4 regions of the Micromonospora sp. TSRI0369 genome follow, and region 3 is predicted to be linked to each of the others. Evidence: riboswitches for the same ligand, from Rfam matches in the RefSeq annotation. Region 3 holds a riboswitch; each other region holds the start of a gene.
What was found. A riboswitch is a leader RNA that binds a small molecule or an ion and turns the genes downstream of it on or off. The one in region 3 is predicted to bind cyclic di-AMP.
Positions count from the first base shown of each region.

Region 1 (5,008 bases), on a different contig from region 3:
GGGCAGCGCCTTTCCCGTGGCAGTCATCGCGGCGCCTCCGGCGCTCAACTGTGCCCGTGCCCCGGCGTGCCGTGTCCGGCGTCCGGGGTCGGTGCGGTGGTGGATGCCGGCGCGGTGGGCGCCGGCGCGGTCCGGTCGCCGGCCAGGACTGTGAACTCGGCCGTGTGCACCGCGTCGCCGTGCCGGAAGTCCAGGTAGAGACGGTACGCCCCGGCCGAGGGCACCTCCGCGGCGAACGTGATCGCCGGACCGGCCGGTGTGCGCCCGTCGCCGGGCGTGCCCTCCGGGTGCACGTGCAGGTAGGCAAGGTCGCCCTGCCGCAGCGCCACCAGGTGCCCGTACGCGCCGAGGTAGGGCTGCAGGTCGGTGACCGGCCGCCCGTCGCGGCTGACGGAGAGCGTGAGCCGGCTGGTCCGGCCCGGCTCCGGCGTGCCGGTCAGGGTGACTGTGTAGCCGTCGACCGTGGTGCTGGTGGCCGGTTCCGGCAGCGGACGGGCGGCCAGCTCACCGGGGACCGTGACGTCCAGGCCGAGCGTCAGCGGCTCGCCGCCTTCGGGCGTGAAGTCGGCGAACGCCCGCCAGGCCCCGGGGCCGTCGAGCGGGGAGGCGACCCGCCAGGTGCCGTCGCCGGCCATCTCCGGGTGGACGTGCCGGAACCCGGAGAGGTCCCGGCGGGCGACGATCAGGTGCATGCGCTTGTCGTGGGCCACCTCGAAGCGGGTGACCGGCGCGCCGTCCGGGCCGGTGATCCGGAAGGCGAACTGCCCGGCCGCCGCGGTGGCGGGCTGGAGCGTGTAGCCGCGTTCGGAGACGAGCAGCCCGCCGGGCAGGTGCGCGGCGGCGCCGCCCGCCTGGCTCTCGTCACCGTGACCGGTGTCGCCGGTCCCGTGGTCGCTGCCGCTGTCGTCGTGGCGGGTCTCGGCGGCCGGGGCGACGGGGTCGGCCAGGTTGCCGATCCCGTACGCCGCGCCGAAGACCGCCACGAGGCCGAGCGCGAAGCCGCCGAGCTTCGTCGCCGTATTCATGGTTTCTCCTCGTTCCCGCGGGTCCGTGGACCCGTCACGCACCGACGAGGTCGTAGCCGGCCTCGTCGACCGCCGCCCGGACGGCGTCCGCGTCCAGCGGGTTCTGACTGGTGACGGTGACCCGGCCGGTGGCCAGGTCGACCTGGACGTCGGTGACGCCCGGAAGCGCGCTCAGCTCGGTGCTCACCGACTTGACGCAGTGGCCGCAGGTCATGCCGCTCACCTGGTAGGTGCTCTCCATCTCGCCCTCCGATCCTATACCCCCTGGGGGTACTGTCGACACGTTAGCATACCCCCGAGGGGTACGCTATCCTCGTTTTCATGACCGCGCCGTCCAGCCCGACCCGGGGCTACACCGCCAGCAAGGACCAACTCCTCGCCCGGCTCCGCCGCATCGAGGGTCAGGTCCGGGGCATCGAGAAGATGGTCGAGGACGACCGTTACTGCATCGACGTGCTGACCCAGATCTCGGCCATCCAGGCGGCGCTGGACAAGGTCGGCCTCGGCCTGCTCGACGGGCACGCGCGGCACTGCATGCACGAGGGCGCCGCCGAGGGCCGGGCCGACGAGATGGCGACCGAGATGATGGCCGCCGTCGGCCGCCTGATGAAGCGCGGCTGAGGGGGACCTCCGGCCCTCGGAGCAGGGCACATCGACCCGACCCGACGCGCCCGCGCGGACGTACCGTCGAAGTGGCGGGCAGGCCGGCCCGGCGGACCCGCGGTGACGGACGGAGGGCGGCCCGATGATGTGGCAGAGCCCGATGATGGGCTGGATGTGGATCTGGTCCCTGCTGGTCCTCGCGGTGCTGGCGGGGCTCGTCTGGGCGGCCGTGCGGTGGACCGGCCCGCAGTACCTGGGCCCGACGACGGCCCGGCGCATCCTCGACGAGCGGTACGCCCGCGGCGAGATCGACGAGGACGAGTACCGGCGACGCCGGGCCGGCCTGGCCTGACCGCGCGGGCCGCGCGTCCCCGGCCACGGTGCCCGGGAGCGCTCAGCCGGGCTGCCTACCATGTCGGGGCGACGACCCGGACGTGGTCGACACGTCCGCGCCGGCCCGGTGACCAGACCGGTCCGGCGGACCAGGCGTCGCCGCGACCGTTGGGAGAGACGCCTTGGGTGCCGACCACACCCGCCCCGCACCGCCCACGCCACCGGGCGTACGGCGGCTGCTCGTCGCCGTCGTGGTGCCGCTGTTCGCGCTCACCGTGATCGCGGCGCTGGTGCTCTGGCCCCGGCAGGACCGGGAGCCGGTCGGCGGCGCGGACGTCCCCCGCTACCACGGCACCGTGACCCGGGTGGTCACCGAACCCTGCCCGCCGACCCCGGAGGCCCCGGAGGGCGCGGAGGGCGCGGGCGGCCCCTGCGGCACCGCGACCGTCACCGCCGAGCAGGGCCCGGACGCGGGCCGGCAGGTCGAGACGCCGCTGCCGGCCGGGCCGGGGGCGCCACGGGTCGAGGTCGGCGACAAGATCGTGCTGGTCGAGCTGATCGACCCGGCCGACCCGTCGGTGAAGTCCTACAACATCGCCGAGCACCAGCGCGGCACCCCGCTGATCTGGCTGCTGGTGCTCTTCGCCGCCGCGATCGTGGCGTTCGGGCGCTGGCGCGGGCTCGCCGCGCTCGGCGGCCTGGTGGCCAGCTTCGCGATCCTGCTCGGCTTCGTGCTGCCCGGCATCGGCGGCGGCCAGCCGCCGCTGCTGGTGGCGATCGTGGGCGCCGCGTTGATCATGTTCGTGGTGCTCTACCTGACGCACGGGGTCACCGCGCAGACGTCGGTGGCGGTGCTCGGCACGCTGGGCAGCCTGGTGATCACCGGCGTGCTCGGCCTGCTCGCCACGTCCGCCACCCACCTGACCGGCTTCGGCAGCGAGGACGCCACCACCCTGTCCATGTTCCGGGCCGACGTGGACCTGCACGGGCTGCTGCTGGCGGGCATCATCATCGGCTCGCTGGGCGTGCTGGACGACGTCACGGTCACCCAGGCGGCCACCGTCACCGAACTCGCGCACGCCAACCCGGGACTGTCCCGGCGGCAGCTCTACCGGGCGGCGACCCGCGTCGGCCGGGCCCACATCGCGTCCACCGTCAACACCATCGTGCTGGCGTACGCGGGCGCCTCGCTGCCGCTCCTGCTCCTGCTGGTCGCCGACTCCCGCCCGGTGAGCCAGATCCTCACGAGCGAGTTCCTCGCCCAGGAGATCGTCCGCAGCGCGGTGGCCACGCTCGGCCTGATCGCGGCCGTACCGCTGACGACCGCACTGGCCGCGATCGTGACCACCGCCGGACGGCGCGCGCCCGGCGCGGAGCCCGCGGAGCCGGCGGCCCCCGCGCCCCGTCCGCCGGCCGGACGCGACGACGCGCTGGAGGCGCTCGGCGGCGGAAGGAGTACGGAGGCGACATGGTGAGACTCCGCACGGTGACCATCGATTTCAAACGCGACGCTGGTCACGGCGGGCCACGGCGAAATCTCGCTATTGGTCGGCTTCCGGACGTAGATCCGCAGGAGTGCTGTCGGGTAACCTCGCTGCCGGTCACCGCCGAAGGCGCGCACCGGCGCCAGCGGTGCCGCCGCCCAATCGCCTACGGGCGAGCCGGGGAACCAGGTACATGGGGTGAATCCGCGCGAGCGGTAGGGGCCACTTCCGTCCCGAACCCGTCAGCTAACCCGGTCGGCGGCCGACGGAAGGGAACACTGTGACGCCACCCCTGCGCCGCTGGCTGACACCCCTGGTGGCCGTGCTGGCCTCGCTGGCAGTGCTGGCCGGGCCGAACGCGGCGACGGCGGCCCCCGCCGCCGCGGCCCCGAAGCCGTCCGGGCACGAGGAGGACGGCGAACCACCGCTCATCACCGAGGCCATCGACAGCGCCAACCGGAACTTCCTCCAGGCGAAGGCGAAGCTGGCCAAGTCGCAGGACCGCCAGCGGCGGCTGGCCGCCGAGGTGCAGACGGCACAGGCCGAACTCGAGGCGCTCAGCCCGCAGGTCAACCAGCTCGCCGCCCAGTCCTACCGGACCGGCCGGATGGGCGCGATGGCGATGCTGCTGGAGAGCAACTCGCCCGACTCGTTCGTCCGCCGCGTCAACGCCCTGGACGAGCTGAACCTCCTCAACGCGCAGCGCCTGGCCGCCATCAACGCGGTCAAGACCCGCGCCGAGCAGGCCAAGATCGCGCTCGACGCCGAGGTGCGCGAGCAGGAGAAGCAGAAGAACGCGATGGAGCGCGAGAAGGTGCAGGCCGAGCGCGCCCTCAAGCTCGTCGGCGGCCTCGGCTTCACCGGCGGCCTGGTCGACGCCACCTCACCGGTCGCCAAGATCGGTCCCGGCCGCACCGCCGACGGCGGCTGGAAGGCCGAGTCGTGCAGCGAGAACGACCCGACCACCTCGGGCTGCGTCACGCCGCGGACGCTGCACGCCTACAAGGAGGTCCGGCGCGCCGGCTATACGCGCTTCGTGGGCTGTTACCGGCCGGGCGGGCCGTGGGAGCACCCCAAGGGCAAGGCGTGCGACTGGTCGCTGCAGAACAGCGGCTTCGCGCCCTGGCACAACGACGACACCCGCAAGTACGGCAACGACGTGGCCGCCTTCCTCATCCGCAACGCCGACCGGCTGGGCATCTACTACGTCATCTGGAACCGGCAGATCTGGTTCCCGGCCACCGGCTGGAGTTCGTACAGCGGGCCGTCGAACCACACCGACCACGTCCACATGTCGATGCTCTGACCTGGACGCAGACAGAAGGGGCCGCCCGTGGGCGGCCCCTTCTGTCGTCCGGCGCCGCGGTCAGCCGGCCAGCGCCGCGTCCGCGTCCGCCGGCGCCGAGGGAGCGGGCAGTGGCGCCGGGACCTGCGCCACTGTCCGCACCTCGCCGCCGGAGAGCCGGTACGACATTCCCACCACCGTGCATCGGCCCGCAGCGACCCGCTCGGCCAGCACGGCGGACCGGGCCAGCAGCGTCTCCACGGTCTGCGCGATGTGGA
Region 1 covers NZ_LIVU01000001.1:502,920-507,927, forward strand. The annotation lists gene AMK25_RS02430 (heavy metal translocating P-type ATPase) at 1-27, opposite strand, end outside; gene AMK25_RS02435 (hypothetical protein) at 45-1,025, opposite strand; gene AMK25_RS02440 (heavy-metal-associated domain-containing protein) at 1,060-1,266, opposite strand; gene AMK25_RS02445 (metal-sensitive transcriptional regulator) at 1,347-1,646, shown strand; gene AMK25_RS02450 (SHOCT domain-containing protein) at 1,771-1,980, shown strand; gene AMK25_RS02455 (YibE/F family protein) at 2,144-3,436, shown strand; cyclic di-AMP (ydaO/yuaA leader) riboswitch at 3,591-3,721, shown strand; gene AMK25_RS02460 (coiled-coil domain-containing protein) at 3,726-4,751, shown strand; gene AMK25_RS02465 (carbonic anhydrase) at 4,812-5,008, opposite strand, start outside.
Region 1: it holds a riboswitch for cyclic di-AMP, as region 3 does, so the genes downstream of both, AMK25_RS02460 (coiled-coil domain-containing protein) here and AMK25_RS07875 (C39 family peptidase) in region 3, are expected to answer to the same signal.

Region 2 (5,008 bases), on a different contig from region 3:
AGCAAAAGCCAGCTACCTCACAGCTGGCCGGGGAAGAAGCCGTGCCGGGCCAGCGGCTCGACGATCTGGTGCTCCTCGTACGACAGGTGCGACAGCAGCGTGTCGGTGAGCAGGTCCACCGCCTCCTGGAGCTGCGTGAAGTCGCCGGGCCGCCGGACCAGCTCCACGAGCGCCCGGTCGACGCTCTCCACCACGCCGTGGATCACCACGTGCTCCTCCTCGAGGCGGTCCAGCACGGCCGCCAGCCCGGCCTCGGAGCGGCGCAGGTGCGGGAAGATCGAGGCGTCCTCCAGCCCGTGGTGCTGGGTGACCATGGTGCAGTACGCCGCGCAGTACGCCCCGAGCGTCCAGTTGTTCTGCCGCATGGTCATCTCGTTCAGCGCGGCCCGCGCCCGGCCCGGCGAGACAGTGCCTCGCTTGACCTGTTCCAGCAGGTCGCGCACCTGGGCCAGCTCCTGGCGCAGATGGTCGTGCACGTCCACCAGGTGCTGCCCGGCGGCCTGTCCCCGGGCCGGGTAGACCTGTCCGGCCGGTGGTGGCGGGGCGGTCGGCCGGGTCGACTCGTCCCAGGGGCGGCGCGCGCTCAGGCGTACCCCCGGGTCCGGGGTGGGGGTGACCGCCAGCGTGGCCGGGCCGCCGGTGGCGGCCGTCTCGTCGGCGACCGCGCGGGCGCCGCTGCCCGGCGCGGTGCGCTCGCCGGCGACCAGCTCCCGCACCGCGGGCGCGACCTCCTGGGCGAAGATCTGGATCGCGCGCGGCTCGTCGCTGCCGAGGATGAACGTGGTGACGCCGTGCTCCAGCGTGAGCCCGGCCAACTCCTCCACCCACTGCTCCGGCGGACCGGCCAGGAAGCCGGCCGACGAGCGGGCGAACGTGCCGTTCACGTTGAGCATGCGGCGGATCTCGGCCGGGTCGCGCCCGGCGGCCTGAGCGCCCTCGTCCACGAGCGCGTTCAGGGCGGGCAGCTCGTCGGGGCCCTTCGGCAGGTAGGACAGGGAGGGCAGCCAGCCGTCGGCGGCGCGGCCGACCAGGCGCAGCATGCGCGGCTTGTACGCGCCGACCCAGATGCCCACCTGATGCGCGGGCGCCGGGCCGCGCTTGGCGCCGACCACCCGGTAGTGCTCGCCGTCGACCCGGATCATGCCCCGGCGGTCGGTGTCCCAGACCTCGCGGATCACCCGGATCGCCTCGTCCAGGGCCTCGACCGCCGCGCCGGGGGACAGGCGCCGCCCGCCCGTCGCCTCGATCGCGTCCCAGAACGCGCCCGCGCCGAGTCCCAGCTCGACCCGCCCGCCGGTGAGCAGGTCCAGGCTGGCCACGCTGCGGGCCAGCACCACCGGCTGGCGCAGCGGCAGGTTGAGCACGTTGCCGGCCAGGCGGATGCGCTCGGTGACGGCGGCCACGTAGGACATCAGCGTCCAGGTGTCCAGGAAGCCCGGCTGGTACGGGTGGTCCTGGAACGTGACAAGGTCCAGCCCGACCTGCTCGCAGAGCGTGGCCAGCGCCACCACCTGGTCGGGCTGCCCGGCGGCGGGAGTGATGAAGCCGCCGAAGGTCAGCTCGTGTCCGTGATCGGTCATCCGTCCCGCCTCCCGTGATCTTGCTCAGCCCTGCCACCGTAGCTCCACAGGTGGTAGCCCGGCCGGGTGAACAGGGTCACAAGAAGTGGATGATCGTCGCAAACCGTCCATAGCGTCGGTTCCGTTCGCATTCGTGGACACCGTAGGCCGGAAACGCCTAGTCCCGCCGCCGGCCGCGGTTACCGGACGTCGCGCGGGAGCGGGGGAACCACACGTACCACGGTGCCTCGTCACCTCGGGGTGAAGCCGCCACCGGCGGCCGGGCTCCTCGGCCCGAACCCGACAGCTCACCTCGTCGGCGTGGAGGAATCCACATGGCAACTGAATACTCAGCCCGGGGCCGCCGTATCGCTCTCGGAGCAGTCCTGGCCGGCGCCGCCGTCGGCGCCGCGACCCTGTTCGGCCCGGCCGCGCCGGCCGGCGCCGGCGTCAACTGGGACGCGGTCGCGCGCTGCGAATCAGGCGGCAACTGGAAGATCAACACCGGCAACGGGTACTACGGCGGGCTCCAGTTCTCCCGCGCCACCTGGAACGGCTACGGCGGGCAGAAGTACGCCGCCCGGGCCGACCTGGCCAGCCGGTCCGAGCAGATCGCCGTCGCCGAGAAGGTGCTGCGCGGGCAGGGCATCGGCGCGTGGCCGGTCTGCGGCAGGAAGGGCGGCTCGGCGAGCGCCGCCGCGACCCGGTCCGAGCGGGCCACCCCGAAGAAGGCGAACCCGAAGAAGACCACCTCGAAGAAGGCCGCCCCGGAGCGGGCCGTCACGCGCAGGGCCGCGCCGGAACGGGCCGCGACGAAGGCGGCGCCGCAGCTGTCGTCCGGCGTCGGGACGTACGTGGTCCGGCGCGGGGACACGCTGTCGGAGATCGCCGTGGCGCAGCGCGTCGACGGCGGCTGGCGTGCCCTGCACGAGCGCAACCGGGCAGTGGTCGGCGACGACCCCGGCCTGATCTTCCCTGGTCAGCGGCTGCGTCTGCGCTGACCTGATCCGGACGCCCGGCCGGTTCGCCCCGGCCGGGCGTCCGGCCGTCCGCGACACGCCGTGTCGCCGATGTCCGGCCTGCTCCCGGCGCCGGGACACGGCCCGCGACGGCCGGTGATCGCGATTCGTCGGAGCCGGTTGTTAGGGTCACGATGATCGGCTAAGACGTGAAGAAAGCGCGGATATGACCAACGACCCGTTCTCGGCGGCCGCGAGCCTCGACGAGCTGCTGACCCGCACGCAGCAGGCGCTCACCGCGATGCGCTCCCGGGCCTCGGCGCACGCCGACGGCGAACCGGCCGACCTGCTGCGCGCCGAGGGCACTGCGGCCGGTGGGCGGGTCCGCGCGGTCGCCGTCCAGGGTGGCCGGCTGGATTCCGTGACGATCGACCCGGAGCTGGCCGGCGAGCCCCTCGACGTCCTCAGCGGACACCTCGTCGCCGCCGCCAACGACGCACTGTCCGAGCTGGACGCACAGGTCAGCGCGTCGGCGCGAGCCGACGCCGACGCGCTCGCCGCCCGGCTCGGCAGCATGGGTGACCAGGCCGAGCTGTTCGGCCGCGCGATGCACGAGGCGGCCGCCCGGATCCATCGTGACCGCGGCACCTCGTCCCGGGCCGGGCGCCCGGCCTGAGACGACGAGGCGGCCGGCCGCCGGGAGGACGACGACCGGCCGCGCTACGCCACGGTCAGCTCAGGGTGACCGCGGTGTCGTCGACGACGAAGGACGTCTGCAGAGAGCTGTCCTCCACGCCGCTGAACGAGATGGTCGCCGTGGTGCCTGCGAGCGACGAGATGTCGAAGGACCGCTGCACGTACCCGGTGGCCTTGTTCAGGTTGGAGTAGGTGGCCAGCGTGGTGCTGCCGGCCTTGACGGTGAGCTTGTCGTACGCGGTGCTCGTGGTCGTCTCCGCGCTGTCGATGTGCAGCCAGAAGCTCAACGTCGCCCGGCATCCGGCCGGGATCGTCACCGACTGACTGAGCGTGTCGGTGTGCGACGAGCCGTACCCGTCCAGCCACGCCTTGTACGAGCCGCCGTGCGCCGCCTGGCCGCTGTCCGTGGTGATGACGCCGGACGAGGCGGTCCAGCTCACGTTGCCCGACTCGAAGCCGGGGTTGGCGAGCTTGTTGCCGGAGCAGCCGCCCGACGGCGGGGTGGTGGTGGCGGTCGGCGTGGGCGTCGGGGTGCCGCCGGCGCAGGTCGGCTCACCCGACTGGGCCGGTACGCTGACCGCCGCCCAGGCCGCCTTGACCGCGTTGAACTCGGTGCAGCTGCTCGGGTAGAGGTTCTTCGCCGCCTGCAATGTCCAGACGCGGTACTTCAGGTAGGACGAGGACGAGGTCTTCAGCAGCATGGCGTTGTACATGATCTTGATGGCCTTCTGGATGCCCAGGCCGGTCACGCTGCTGCTGTTGCAGGTCGAGCTGGACGGCTGCCCGTTGGTCGGGCTGCTGCCGTTCGCCAGCAGGTAGAACCAGTGGTTGCCCGGCCCGGCCGCGGCGTGCACCTCGGTCGACGGGATGCTGCTGGAGTAGCAGTTCGGGTCGCCGAGCGCCGACGGGTTGTACATGTTGCGGATCGGGCCGGAGCCGACCAGGTTGATCTTCTCGCCGACCAGGAAGTCCGGCGCGTCGTAGCTGGACGGCTCGTTGGCGAACCACTCGGTGGCCGCGCCGAACGTGTCCGCCACGAACTCCTGCGTGCCGCCGCCGGAGATGCCGCCGGGGGTGTTGTCGTCGATGCCGTGGCCGATCTCGTGCGCCACCACGTCCAGCGAGCCGATCCACTGACCGGCGGTGTTCTTGCCGATCTGCACCTGGCTGCCGTCGTAGTAGGCGTTCTGGTCGTTGAGGCCCACCCGGATCGGCCAGTAGCCACCGTTGCCGTTGGCGCCGTTGCGGCCCAGCCACTGGGCGAGCATCTTGTGCTCGGTCTGCGCGGAGAACAGCGCGTCCACGCAGCCGGTCTCCTTGTTGGTGGCGGTGCCGTTGCCCCACACGTCGTCGGAGCCGCTGAACGTGGTGTTGTTCGCCGAGTCCTGGCAGCTCAGGTTGGTGACGGTCGGGTCCTTCATGGTGTACGTGGAGCCCGACTGGGTGGTGTTGAGCGTGAGCGGGCTGGGCCCGTTCCACGCGCCGGTGCCGGTGCCGCGCACCACGTGCTCCTGCTTGCGCAGGACCGCGCCGGTACGGGCGTCGACGTCGACGGTGAGCCGGCTCGGGCCGTCCGCGCTGGTGCCGCGTACCGTGGTTTCCCAGGCCAGCGCCGGTGCGGCGCCGAGCGTGTAGACCACGAGCGTGGCGCCCTCGACCGCGCTGACCGTCTTGAGCTGGGCGCGCGCCGTGGTCGCGGCGGCGGCCTGGGTCAGCGCGGGCGTGGTGGCGAGGGCGCCGATCGGCCGCTGCTGCGCGACCGAGGCGTACTTGAGGTTGCCGGCCGAGTCGGTG
Region 2 covers NZ_LIVU01000003.1:857,124-862,131, forward strand. The annotation lists gene AMK25_RS12710 (LLM class flavin-dependent oxidoreductase) at 18-1,580, opposite strand; cyclic di-AMP (ydaO/yuaA leader) riboswitch at 1,725-1,896, shown strand; gene AMK25_RS12715 (LysM peptidoglycan-binding domain-containing protein) at 1,895-2,560, shown strand; gene AMK25_RS12720 (YbaB/EbfC family nucleoid-associated protein) at 2,745-3,194, shown strand; gene AMK25_RS12725 (M4 family metallopeptidase) at 3,250-5,008, opposite strand, start outside.
Region 2: it holds a riboswitch for cyclic di-AMP, as region 3 does, so the genes downstream of both, AMK25_RS12715 (LysM peptidoglycan-binding domain-containing protein) here and AMK25_RS07875 (C39 family peptidase) in region 3, are expected to answer to the same signal.

Region 3 (5,008 bases):
AACCCGGCCTCGGCCCGCCAGCTCGCCCGGCTCACCGAGCTGCTCGCCGCCGACCGGGCCAAGACCGGCCGCCCGCACCTGTGGGGCGCCGCCGCGGCCCGCGAGCTGACGCTCACCGAGTGCGTCAACCGGGCCGACGCGCTGGTCTCCGACGTCTCCGGCGTCATCTCCGACTGGCTCTACTCCGGCAAGCCGTACGCGGTCACCGACACCGGCGCCGACGGCGAGCACTTCGTCGAGCGGTTCCCGCTCGCGGCCTCCGGCTACGTGCTGCGGCGGGACATGTCCAACGTGGACGAAGTGCTCACCGACCTGCTCGACGCCGACCCGAAGGCCGCGCAGCGCTGGGCGGCGCGCACCCGCTACCTGGGCGACTTCCCCGCCGACGCCTACGCCGAGGCGTTCCTCGCCGCCGCCCGCCGCGAGCTGGAGGCCGACTGGGCGGTCCCGGCGCAGCGCGCGGTCGTGTAGACCCCGCTCAGAGGTACGTGTCGAGCAGGGCGAGCACGGCGGCCGGGTCCTCGACGTGCGCGTTGTGGCCCAGACCGGGCAGGGTGGCGACCGGTACGCCCAGCTCCTTGAGCTGCTCGTCGCTCACCATCGGGTCCTGCTCGCCGCGGGCCAGCAGCACCGGCACGCCGGTGGCGGCCAGCAGCGCGGGCAGCCGAGGCTCACCGACCGCGAACGCGGCCGGGTCCATCGCCAGCCGCCAGCGGCCGTCCACCCGCCGCAGCCCCGCCTCCACCACCGGGTGGTCCGGGGCGAACAGCCCGGCGAGCCCGGAGACGCGCAGGTAGCGGCGGGCCGCCTCGTCCCGGGTGGCGAACCAGGTGACCGGCCGGGCGGCCAGCTCGCCGGCCTTCGCCAGCTCGGCCGGGGACCAGACCGCCTTGATGCCGAGCCCCACCACCGCGTCGATCGGAAGAGCCCGCTGCCGGGCCGCGAGCGCCAGCGCCACCACCCCGCCGAGCGAGTGCCCGAGCAGCACCAGCCGGTCGTGCGGGCCCAGCCGGACCGGGCCGAGCCCGTCCGCGACGCGCTGGGCCAGGGCTTCGAACGAGTAGCCGTCGAGCGGCGGCGACCAGCCGTGGCCCGCCAGGTCGGGGGCGAGCCAGCGCCCGGGCCAGCGGCGCTCCAGCAGCGGCGCCCAGGGCAGCCACACCTCGCCGGTGGCACCCATGCCGTGCAGGAGAATCAGGTGCCGGTTCCCCGTCGCTTCACCCATTGGCGCAGTCTGCCACCGCCCGCCCCGGACACGCGAGACCAAACCCGCCCGACCCGCCCCCACGCCCCACGCCGCCCGCCCTCGCCCTCGCCCTCGCCGCCGATCTTGGAGTTGTGGTGCCTTCCATAGCGGGCGAGCCGGGCATACCAGGCGCCACAAGTCCAAGATCGACGCGCCGAGAGGGCGGCGGGCGAGGGCGGGTGGGGACGGTCAGGCGGAGTAGCCGCGGCTGGCGATCCAGTGCGCCAGGTCGATGGTGGTGAGCCAGTACGACGGCAGCGACGGGTCGGCCGAGTCGGCGATCCGGACGGTCCGGCCGTCGTCCTTGTAACCGATCACCGCGACGTAGTGGCCGCCCGGGAACGAGTGCCAGCCGCCGTTGGTGTCGGTGGCGGTGCCGGCGACGTTCGCGACGACCCCGCGGCCGTTGCTGATCGCCTCGACCACGTCGGCCTGGAGCCGGTCCATCTGGGCCGGGCTGGCCGAGCCGGGAATCATCCGGGTCCGGTACGGGTTGCCCTTGACCTGCTGGTTGAGCACGCGCGTGGTGTCCTCGGCCGAGTTGGTGCCCATCTCGGTGGTGCCGAGCGGGCCGGCCAGCGCGTCCTGGCTGCGCTCGACGCCGGTGGCGCTGAGCGCGTTGCGCACGGCGGCCGGGCCGCAGTAGTAGTAGTTGATCTGCGCCTGGTAGTCGTAGTCCAGCGTCCTGCTGGACGGCGGCTTCGGCGCGGCCTTGGTGACGTCCGGGTCCGCCGCGGCCTTCTTCGCCGACGGGGAGGCGCTGGGCGACGCGCTGGGCGTGGCGCTGGGCGACGCCGGCGGGACGACGATGCGCGCCTCGCCGCGGCTGGCGGGCTCGCCGAGCCGTGCGCCGAGTTCGGCGACCGAGGCGGTGTTCTCCTGGTGGACCGGGGCGTCCTCACCGGCGGCGAGGGCGGTGCCGGCGCCGGCGGCCAGTACGAGCGCCGCGGCCGATCCGGCGATGATCTGGTACGGGCGCTCGGTGGCGATGCGCCGCAGCTGACGCTTCAGGTGGTGCTTCACGAAATCCTCCACGGGGGCGTGATCGGCACACGCCGGCCCGGCACGCGGAGGGATCCACACGTGCTGGCAGGGCCGGATGGGCCGGGGGGCGGTACGCCCGTGATGCCGGGCGCCCAGGGGCGGTTTGCCGGTCGCGTCAGGCGAGCGCGGGCACCGCGGAGCCGTGGAGGCGGGGGGACGATCGAGGGGTGGGCACGAGGATGGCACTCCTTCCGTGGCCGCCGACCGGGTTAGCTGACGGATTCGGGCGGGAAGTACGCCCTACCGCGGCAGTGGCCGCGGATTCACCCCGATGGTGCTCATGGTTCCCCGGTTCGTGTTGACACGATTAGGCGGGTCGGCGCGGCGTCGCCTTCTGCGATCGGTTACCGCACCGGACGCGCCGACACTACCGGTGGGTATTGCCCCTGCCAAGCGCTCCCACCTGCGTAAACGTGATCCTCGGTAACGGATTTCGGAACAGCCGGTTACTGACTTCACTCAATGGGACAAGCGGTGGTGGCGTGACCTGGCGGCGGAAAGGGGACAGACGGCGAGCCGGTGACCGGCAATTGCGCGGTCGGCTGCCCTGTTCTGCGCCGGACGCCCGTTTCCGCGTCCCGGGTGAGCGGGGTCACCACATTCCGGGTAACAATTCGGTCGCCACCGGCGGCTCAGCCGACCCGGGCCGGACGCCACCGGGCGGTGCGGACGGACGCGCCGACGGGCAGGGGCATCGTCGCCGCGCCGCGGGGCACCGCGGCGGGCCGCAGCGCCAGGGTGGCCGCGTACGCCTCGGCGGCGAGCGTCCGGGCGGCCTCGGCGGCCAGTTCGGCGTCCCGCCAGGCCAACCGCTCCCGCTCGGCGGCGCTCTCCCACCCGGCCCGGCGCCGGTCCCGGACGGTGCGGGCCAGCACGATCTCCTGCTCAGCCGGGTGCCGGCGCGGGTCCCACCCGTTGCGGCGCGCCAGCACGTCGGCGAGCTGCCGGGCGGACAGGTCGCCACGCCAGTGCGCCGTCATGGCGGCGTGGTGCAGCCAGCGCTCCCGGGCCGCGTACTCCGCAGGGGTGCGCGGGGTGCGCGGGGCGGCCAGCGCGGCGGCCCCGGCCAGGCGGCGGGCGGCGGTGTCCGCCTCGTCGTACGCGGTCCAGGCCCGCTCCGCCTCGTCCTGCGCGGCCAGCCACCGTTCCCGGCAGCGACGGGCCGTCTGGGCGGCCCCGGTGGCGGCCACCGCCACCTCCTCGGCGTACCGGACGAGGTCGTCACGGCGCGCGGCGTCCGCGTCCACCGGATCGGCGGCGGCCTCGGCGGCACCGTCCCGCTCGGGCCGGGCCACCAGCACGGCGAGCAGGCCGAACGCGAGCAGCATCAGGAAGGACCAGATGGCGGCGGCCTCGGGGACCGCGGTGAGGAAGTGGTAGAGAGCGGTCTGCGACATGGTCGGCACCTCACGGGAAGAACCTGGCGGGAGACTCCGCACGGCCGGTCGGGGCGGGGCGCGCGTGCGCCGGGCCGTCGAGGGGCGGGTGCGGGATGACGTTCGGTGGGTGCGGTGACGGGCGAGCGCCCGCGGGCGGATCAGCGGGCGGGCGGGGCCCGCAGGCCGACCGGCGCGGTGATCCGGCCGGCCGGGACCGGCTGTGGGCCGGCCGGGAGCGTGTCGGTCGCCCGTGCGGCGGGCGCGGGAGCGGGACGGGCCTGCCGCTCGGCGGTGCGGTCGTGTTCCGGTCGTGGGGCGGCCGGCGTGCTCACGTACGCCGGGCCGGCTGCGGCGGCCGGGGCGGCGCCCGGCAGCGTGGCCGCGCCGAACGAACAGGCGACGACCACGGCGAGACTGGCGAGCATCCGGGCGGTCCAGCGCGCCACCCACCACACGGGGCAGGTGAGCGCGATCGGAAGCACGGGTACAAATTACCGCCGAACCCCCACCAATGCACCGCCGCACGGCGTGTCGCGGATCGACCGGCCGACGTGTGCGCGTGTCAGTCCGGGCGACGCCGCCCGGCGTACTCGATGCCCTCGGCCGGACCGGCGACGGGCGTCGCGCCGCCGTCGGCGGCCGCGCCCTCGGCGGGCCCGCGCGGAGCCGGCACGGCCGGTGCGCGCGACGCCGCGCGGGCCCGGCGGGACGGACCGAGCAGCCGCATCATCGGCAGCTCCACCCAGCGGTGCAGCGCGGCGGCGAGCGCGAGCGTGAGCAGCAGGAAGCCGAGCACCGCGAGCGGCCCCCGCCAGCCTGGCAGGCCGGTGCCCCAGTCCCCGGTCAGCCTCAGCACGGTGACCATGACCAGCACGTGCACCAGGTAGAAGGCGAACGAGACCTCACCGAGCCAGATCATCGGCCGGGACCGCCAGGGGGTGGGCCGGCCGCGCACGTCGGCGTCCGCCGCCGCGGCGATGACCAGCAGGTACGCCACGGCGAGCAACGCCGCCCAGAACTCGGCCGGGATCCACAGCGCGGCGACCACCCAGGTGGTGACGAACAGGCCGGTGGCGACCGCGAGGTTCGGTCCGCGCCAGCGGTTGCGGCGCATCAGCTCGGCGGCGGCCACTCCCATCCAGAACTCCAGCGACCGGGTCACCGGGAAGATCTGGGTGAACCACCACCGCTGCTCCTCCGGCACCAGCTCCTGGCCCGGCCACAGCGCCAGGATGAGCAGCGGCGCCGCGACCAGCACGGCCCGGAGCACCCCGGTACGGGCCCGGCGCAGCCGCGGCACCACCAGCGGCAGGCACAGGTAGAAGGCCAGCTCGCAGGA
Region 3 covers NZ_LIVU01000002.1:564,534-569,541, reverse strand. The annotation lists gene AMK25_RS07885 (CDP-glycerol glycerophosphotransferase family protein) at 1-471, shown strand, start outside; gene AMK25_RS07880 (alpha/beta fold hydrolase) at 479-1,225, opposite strand; gene AMK25_RS07875 (C39 family peptidase) at 1,436-2,269, opposite strand; cyclic di-AMP (ydaO/yuaA leader) riboswitch at 2,474-2,614, opposite strand; gene AMK25_RS07870 (hypothetical protein) at 2,923-3,687, opposite strand; gene AMK25_RS07865 (hypothetical protein) at 3,828-4,151, opposite strand; gene AMK25_RS07860 (acyltransferase family protein) at 4,232-5,008, opposite strand, start outside.

Region 4 (5,008 bases), on a different contig from region 3:
CAGGCCCGGTGCAGCCGGGCCGACGCGGTGGCACTGCTGGGTGACCTCAGTCGCCAGGGCGAGCTGCATCCGCTGATCGTCCGGGTCCGGCAACTGCCGGCCCGGCCGGGCGCGCTCGCCAGCTACGCGATCACCGACCGGCTGCAACTGGGCCCGCTGCACTTTCCGGTCACGTACCAGGCGGACGTGCTGGTCGCGAGCGAGGACGAGGTGGTCACGGTGGCCCGGCAGCAGCCGGCGACGACGGTGCGCAACCACACCCGGCTGCGCGACGAGCCCGACGGCACCGTGCGCATCGACGTGGAGATCACGCTGACCGCGCCGGCGCCGCTGTTCGGGTACGCGTTCCGCCAGGCCCGGGCGGCTCACCTGAGCCTGGCGGCTCGTCTCGGCGCGACGCTGGAGGGCCGGCCCGATCCGGCCGGCCCTCCGGGAGCGCGCTAGTACACCGACAGGTGCACGTGGTTGGTGTGATCGCTGGACGGGTCGCCGTTGCCGCCGCTGTACGCCTTCCACCCGCTGCTGGGCAGCCAGATCTGCTTGAACCAGATCACGTAGAGCACGGCGAGCGGGTCGGCGTTGCGTACGAAGTACGCGGCCAGGTTGTTGCCGTACGTCCGGTCACCGCCGCTGGCCACGCCGCCGAAGCCGTTCTTCTGGGCGGCGAAGTCGCAGGCCCGCCCCTTCGGGTGCTCGCCCGAGCCGCTGGGCCGGTGGCACGAGACGTACCGGGTGAAGCCGGCCGCCTTGGCCTGCTGCAGCGCGTGCAGCGTCCGCGGGGTGATGCAGCCGTTGGCCGGGGTCGGGTCGTTGACGCTGCACGACTCCGCCGGCCACGAGCCGTCCGAGTTACGCGGCGCCGGCTTCGCGTTCTTGTTGGAGGTGCCCTGGACGCTGCCGCCGCCGCCACTGCTGCTGCGGGACGCCCTGTCGTTCGCCACTTCGAGCGCGCGCTCGGCCTGCTCCTTGCGCTTGCCCATCACCGCGACCTGCTTGCGTTGCTCGCGGATCTCGGTGTCGAGCGCGGCCCGGGTGCGGGTGGCCTCGTCGCGGGTGGCGATCAGCTCGCGCACCGTGCGGTCCTCGTGCGCGGCGACCTGTCCCAGGGTGGCGGCCCGGTCCATGAAGCCCGCCGGGCTGCTGCTGTCGAGCAACGCCGCGGCGGTGCCGAGGCGGCCCGCGCGGTATGCCACCCCGGCGATCTCGCCGACCTTGGCGTCGCGTGCGGCCAGTTCGGCGCCGACCGTCTTGAGCTGGTCGTTCAGCTGCTTCTGGCGGTTTACCGACTGGTTCAGCGCGGCCTTCGCCTCCAGCCAGCCCTTGCTGGCCGCGTCGAGTTGGGCGCGCAGCTCCGGCGTGCCGCCCTCGTCGTCGCCGGGTGCGGCGGCGAGCAGGGCGGTCCGGGGCGCCGCCGAGGCGGGGGAGGCCGGAACGGTCGCGACGCCGAGAGTCAGCGTCGCGACGAGCAGGGCCGCCAACCGGGCGGCCGTCCGTCGTACAGGTGCCACTGGGGGCATTCAACACGTCCTTCCGTCAACCGCCGACCGGGTTAGCTGACGGGTTCGGGACGGAAGATCCCTACCGCTGACGCGGATGCACCCCACGTACGTGGTTCCCCGGCTCGCCCCTTCGGGCGATTAGGCGACGGCCACCCCACCTGCGCCGGTGACGCCGGTGGCTGCGGCCGCGACCGAGCCTACCGGCGCGGCCCGGGCGCGGCTCCGACGCGTGGTGCCGCATGGCGGGGCAAAACCGACATTACTGTACAGCAGCCACAGTGATTTAAGTCTGTCCTAATCACCACTCGGTCTTTCCGCACACGCCCGCGGACGCTCCGGGTTCGACCTGCAACGTGGCGTGATCGATGGAGAAGTCCTCGTGCAGCGCGGCCCGCGCGGCGGCAAGCACCCCGCCGGGGTCGACGCCGGGGTCGGTGGTCAGGTGCGCCGAGGCCACCTCCATCCCGGAGGTGAGCGTCCAGACGTGCAGGTCGTGCACCTCGGCCACGCCGGGGACCGCGGCCAGCCGGTCGTGCACGGCGGTCACCTGCAGGTGTTCCGGCGCCGCCTGCACCAGGATGCGCACCGCGGCCCGGCCGAGCCGCCAGGTGCGCGGCAGGATGAACAGGCCGATCCCGACGGCGACCAGGGGGTCCGCCCACCACCAGTCGGTGACCGCGATGACCAGCGCCGCGGCGATCACGCCGAGCGAGCCGAGCAGGTCGCCGAGCACCTCCAGGTACGCGCCGCGCAGGTTGATGCTCTCCTTCGACCCGGCCCGCAGCAGCGCGAAGGCGACGATGTTGGCGAGCAGGCCGAGCACCGCCACCACGAGCATCGGGCCGGCGAGCACCTCCGGCGGCTCGCCGAAGCGGCGTACCGCCTCGACCAGGACGTAGACCGCGACGGCGCCGAGCAGCACGGCGTTGGCGAGTGCGGCGAGCACCTCCAGCCGGTAGAGGCCGAACGTGCGCTGCGGGTCGGTGCCGGCACGCCGGGTGGCGGTGATCGCCGCGAGGGCCATGCCGATGCCGAGCACGTCGGTGAACATGTGCCCGGCGTCGGAGAGCAGGGCGAGCGAGCCGGTGGTGAAGGCGGCCACCGCCTCGACCACCATCAGGACGGCGAGCAGCGCGAACGCGGCCCATAGGCGGCCCCGGTGGCGGTGTGCCGCGTTGGCCACCGCACCGCTGTGGTCATGACCTGCGCCCACGCCAACACCCTCCCTGCCGCGTACCGGCCGGGCCCAATGTATGTTCACATCGCTATGTATGCAAGTGAACTGTGGGTGGTGCCGGCGCGCCCACTCACCCCACCGGGTCGAGCGTGGTGAGGCGCTGGGTCGCCCGGGACAGCGCCACGTAGAGCGTGCGCACGCCCGACCCCGGATCGGCCCGGATCTCGCTCGGCGCCACCAGCACCACGCCGTCGTACTCCATGCCCTTGGCCTGGAGGCTGGTCACCACCTGCAGCCGGCCCGCGCCGCGCGCGCCCAGCCAGCTGGCCACCTCGTCCCGGCGCGGCACCGGCGTGATCACGCCCACAGTGCCCTCCACCTGTCCGAGCAGCGCCTCGGCCGCCTCGACGGTGGCCGCCGGCAGCTCGGCGGCGGGCACCACGCGCTCGACCGGCGGCACGCCGGTGGACCGGACCGCGTCGGGCAGCGGCAGATCCGGGTAGAGCCGGCGGATCTCCGCCGCCGCCACCGCGAAGATCTCCGCCGAGTTGCGGTAGTTGGTGGTCAGCTCGTAGCGGTGCCGCTTGCGCCGGCCCAGCGCCTGGTCCCGGGCCCGGTCCAGCTCCTGCGGGTCGCCGGTCCAGGCCGTCTGCGCCGGGTCGCCGACCACGGTCCAGGAGGCCAGCCGTCCCCGCCGGCCCACCATCCGCCACTGCATCGGCGAGACGTCCTGCGCCTCGTCCACCACCACGTGCGCGTAGTCGCGGTAGTCGGCCGGACGCTCCCGGGCCGCCGCCCGGGCGGCGCGCTGCCGATCGGCGTACGTGCTCAGCTCGCGCACGCCACCGGCGAGCTGGTACCGGTCGCGCTTGGGCCGGGCCCGCTGCACCGGCTTGCCCAGCAGCGCGTCCAGCTCGTCCAGCAGCGCGATGTCCGCCACCGTCAGACCGTCGGTCGCGAGCGTGCGGTACGCCTGCCCGAGCAGCCGGATCTCGGCCGAGGAGAGGATCCCACCGGCGTAGCGGCGCAGCCGGTCCGGACGGGCCAGCCAGTCCAGCACGTGCCGCGGGTGCAGCCGTGGCCACCACGCCTTGAGGAACTCGCGGAACTCCGGCCGCTCGATGATCTCGTCCTCGAACGCGGGCTGCTCCGGCAGCCGGCCCACCCGCAGCGTGCGGGCCTGCGCGTAGAGCGCGGCGAGCACCGCGTCGAACGCCGCCCGGCGTACCTCGTTGCGGCGCGCGCCCCGGGCCAGAGTCCGGTCCCGGATCGCGTCCAGCGCCTGACGCTCCAGGCGCAGCAGCTCACCCCGGTACAGCAGGCGCAGCTCGGCCGGGGAGTCCGGCACCGCGTCGCGTACCGCGCGCTCCAGCACCCGGCGCATCCGCAGCGAGCCCTTCACCGCCGCCACGTCCGGCGGGTCGGTCCGGGACGCCGACAGGCCCGGGAACAGCGAGCCGAGCGAGCGCAGCGTGGCGGTCTCCTCGCCCAGCGAGGGCAGCACCGAGGCGATGTACTCGACGAACACGCCGGACGGGCCGACCACCAGGATGCCGCCGCCGGCGTACCGGGCCCGGTCGGAGTAGAGCAGGTACGCGGCCCGGTGCAACGCCACCGCCGTCTTGCCGGTCCCCGGGCCGCCGGAGACGATCGTGACGCCGTTGCCGGGGGAGCGGATCGCCTCGTCCTGCTCGCGCTGGATGGTGGCGACGATGTCCCGCATGCCCCGGCCGGTGGCCCGGGACAGCGTGGCCAGCAGCGCCCCGTCGCCGACCACCGCCATCTCCGGCGGCGCGGCCTCCGGGTCCAGCAGGTCGTCCTCGATCCGGGTGACCTTCTCCGAGGCCGACTGGATCGTGCGCCGGCGCACCACGCCGCGCGGCTCGGCGGGCGTCGCCTGGTAGAACGCGGCGGCGGCCGGGGCCCGCCAGTCCACCACCAGCGTCTCCGCGTCCACACCCCGCACACCCAGGCGGCCGACGTGCAGCACCTGCCCGGTACGCAGGTCCAGCCGCCCGAACACCAGTCCCTCGTGTTCGGCGTCGAGCACGTGCCGGCGCTGGGCGGCGTGGAAGACCATCGCGTCCCGCTCGACCAGCGCGCCGAAGTTGCCGACCCGGGCCAGCTGGTAGCCCTCCCGCTCGGCGTCGGCCGCCGACCGGCGCAGTTCGGCCAGCCGGGCGTACACCCGGTCGAGGTGGCGCTGCTCGGCGGCGATCTCCCGGTCCAGCGTGGTCTGGTCGGTCAACGCGGGCGCTCCTGTGGTCGGACGGCACGACGGGCTGAATGAGGGTACGGGCCCTCGGCAACCGCAGTGCCGGGGCATGCCGTC
Region 4 covers NZ_LIVU01000011.1:107,123-112,130, forward strand. The annotation lists gene AMK25_RS27475 (SRPBCC family protein) at 1-444, shown strand, start outside; gene AMK25_RS27480 (coiled-coil domain-containing protein) at 441-1,517, opposite strand; cyclic di-AMP (ydaO/yuaA leader) riboswitch at 1,523-1,654, opposite strand; gene AMK25_RS27485 (cation diffusion facilitator family transporter) at 1,798-2,712, opposite strand; gene AMK25_RS27490 (HelD family protein) at 2,807-4,924, opposite strand.
Region 4: it holds a riboswitch for cyclic di-AMP, as region 3 does, so the genes downstream of both, AMK25_RS27480 (coiled-coil domain-containing protein) here and AMK25_RS07875 (C39 family peptidase) in region 3, are expected to answer to the same signal.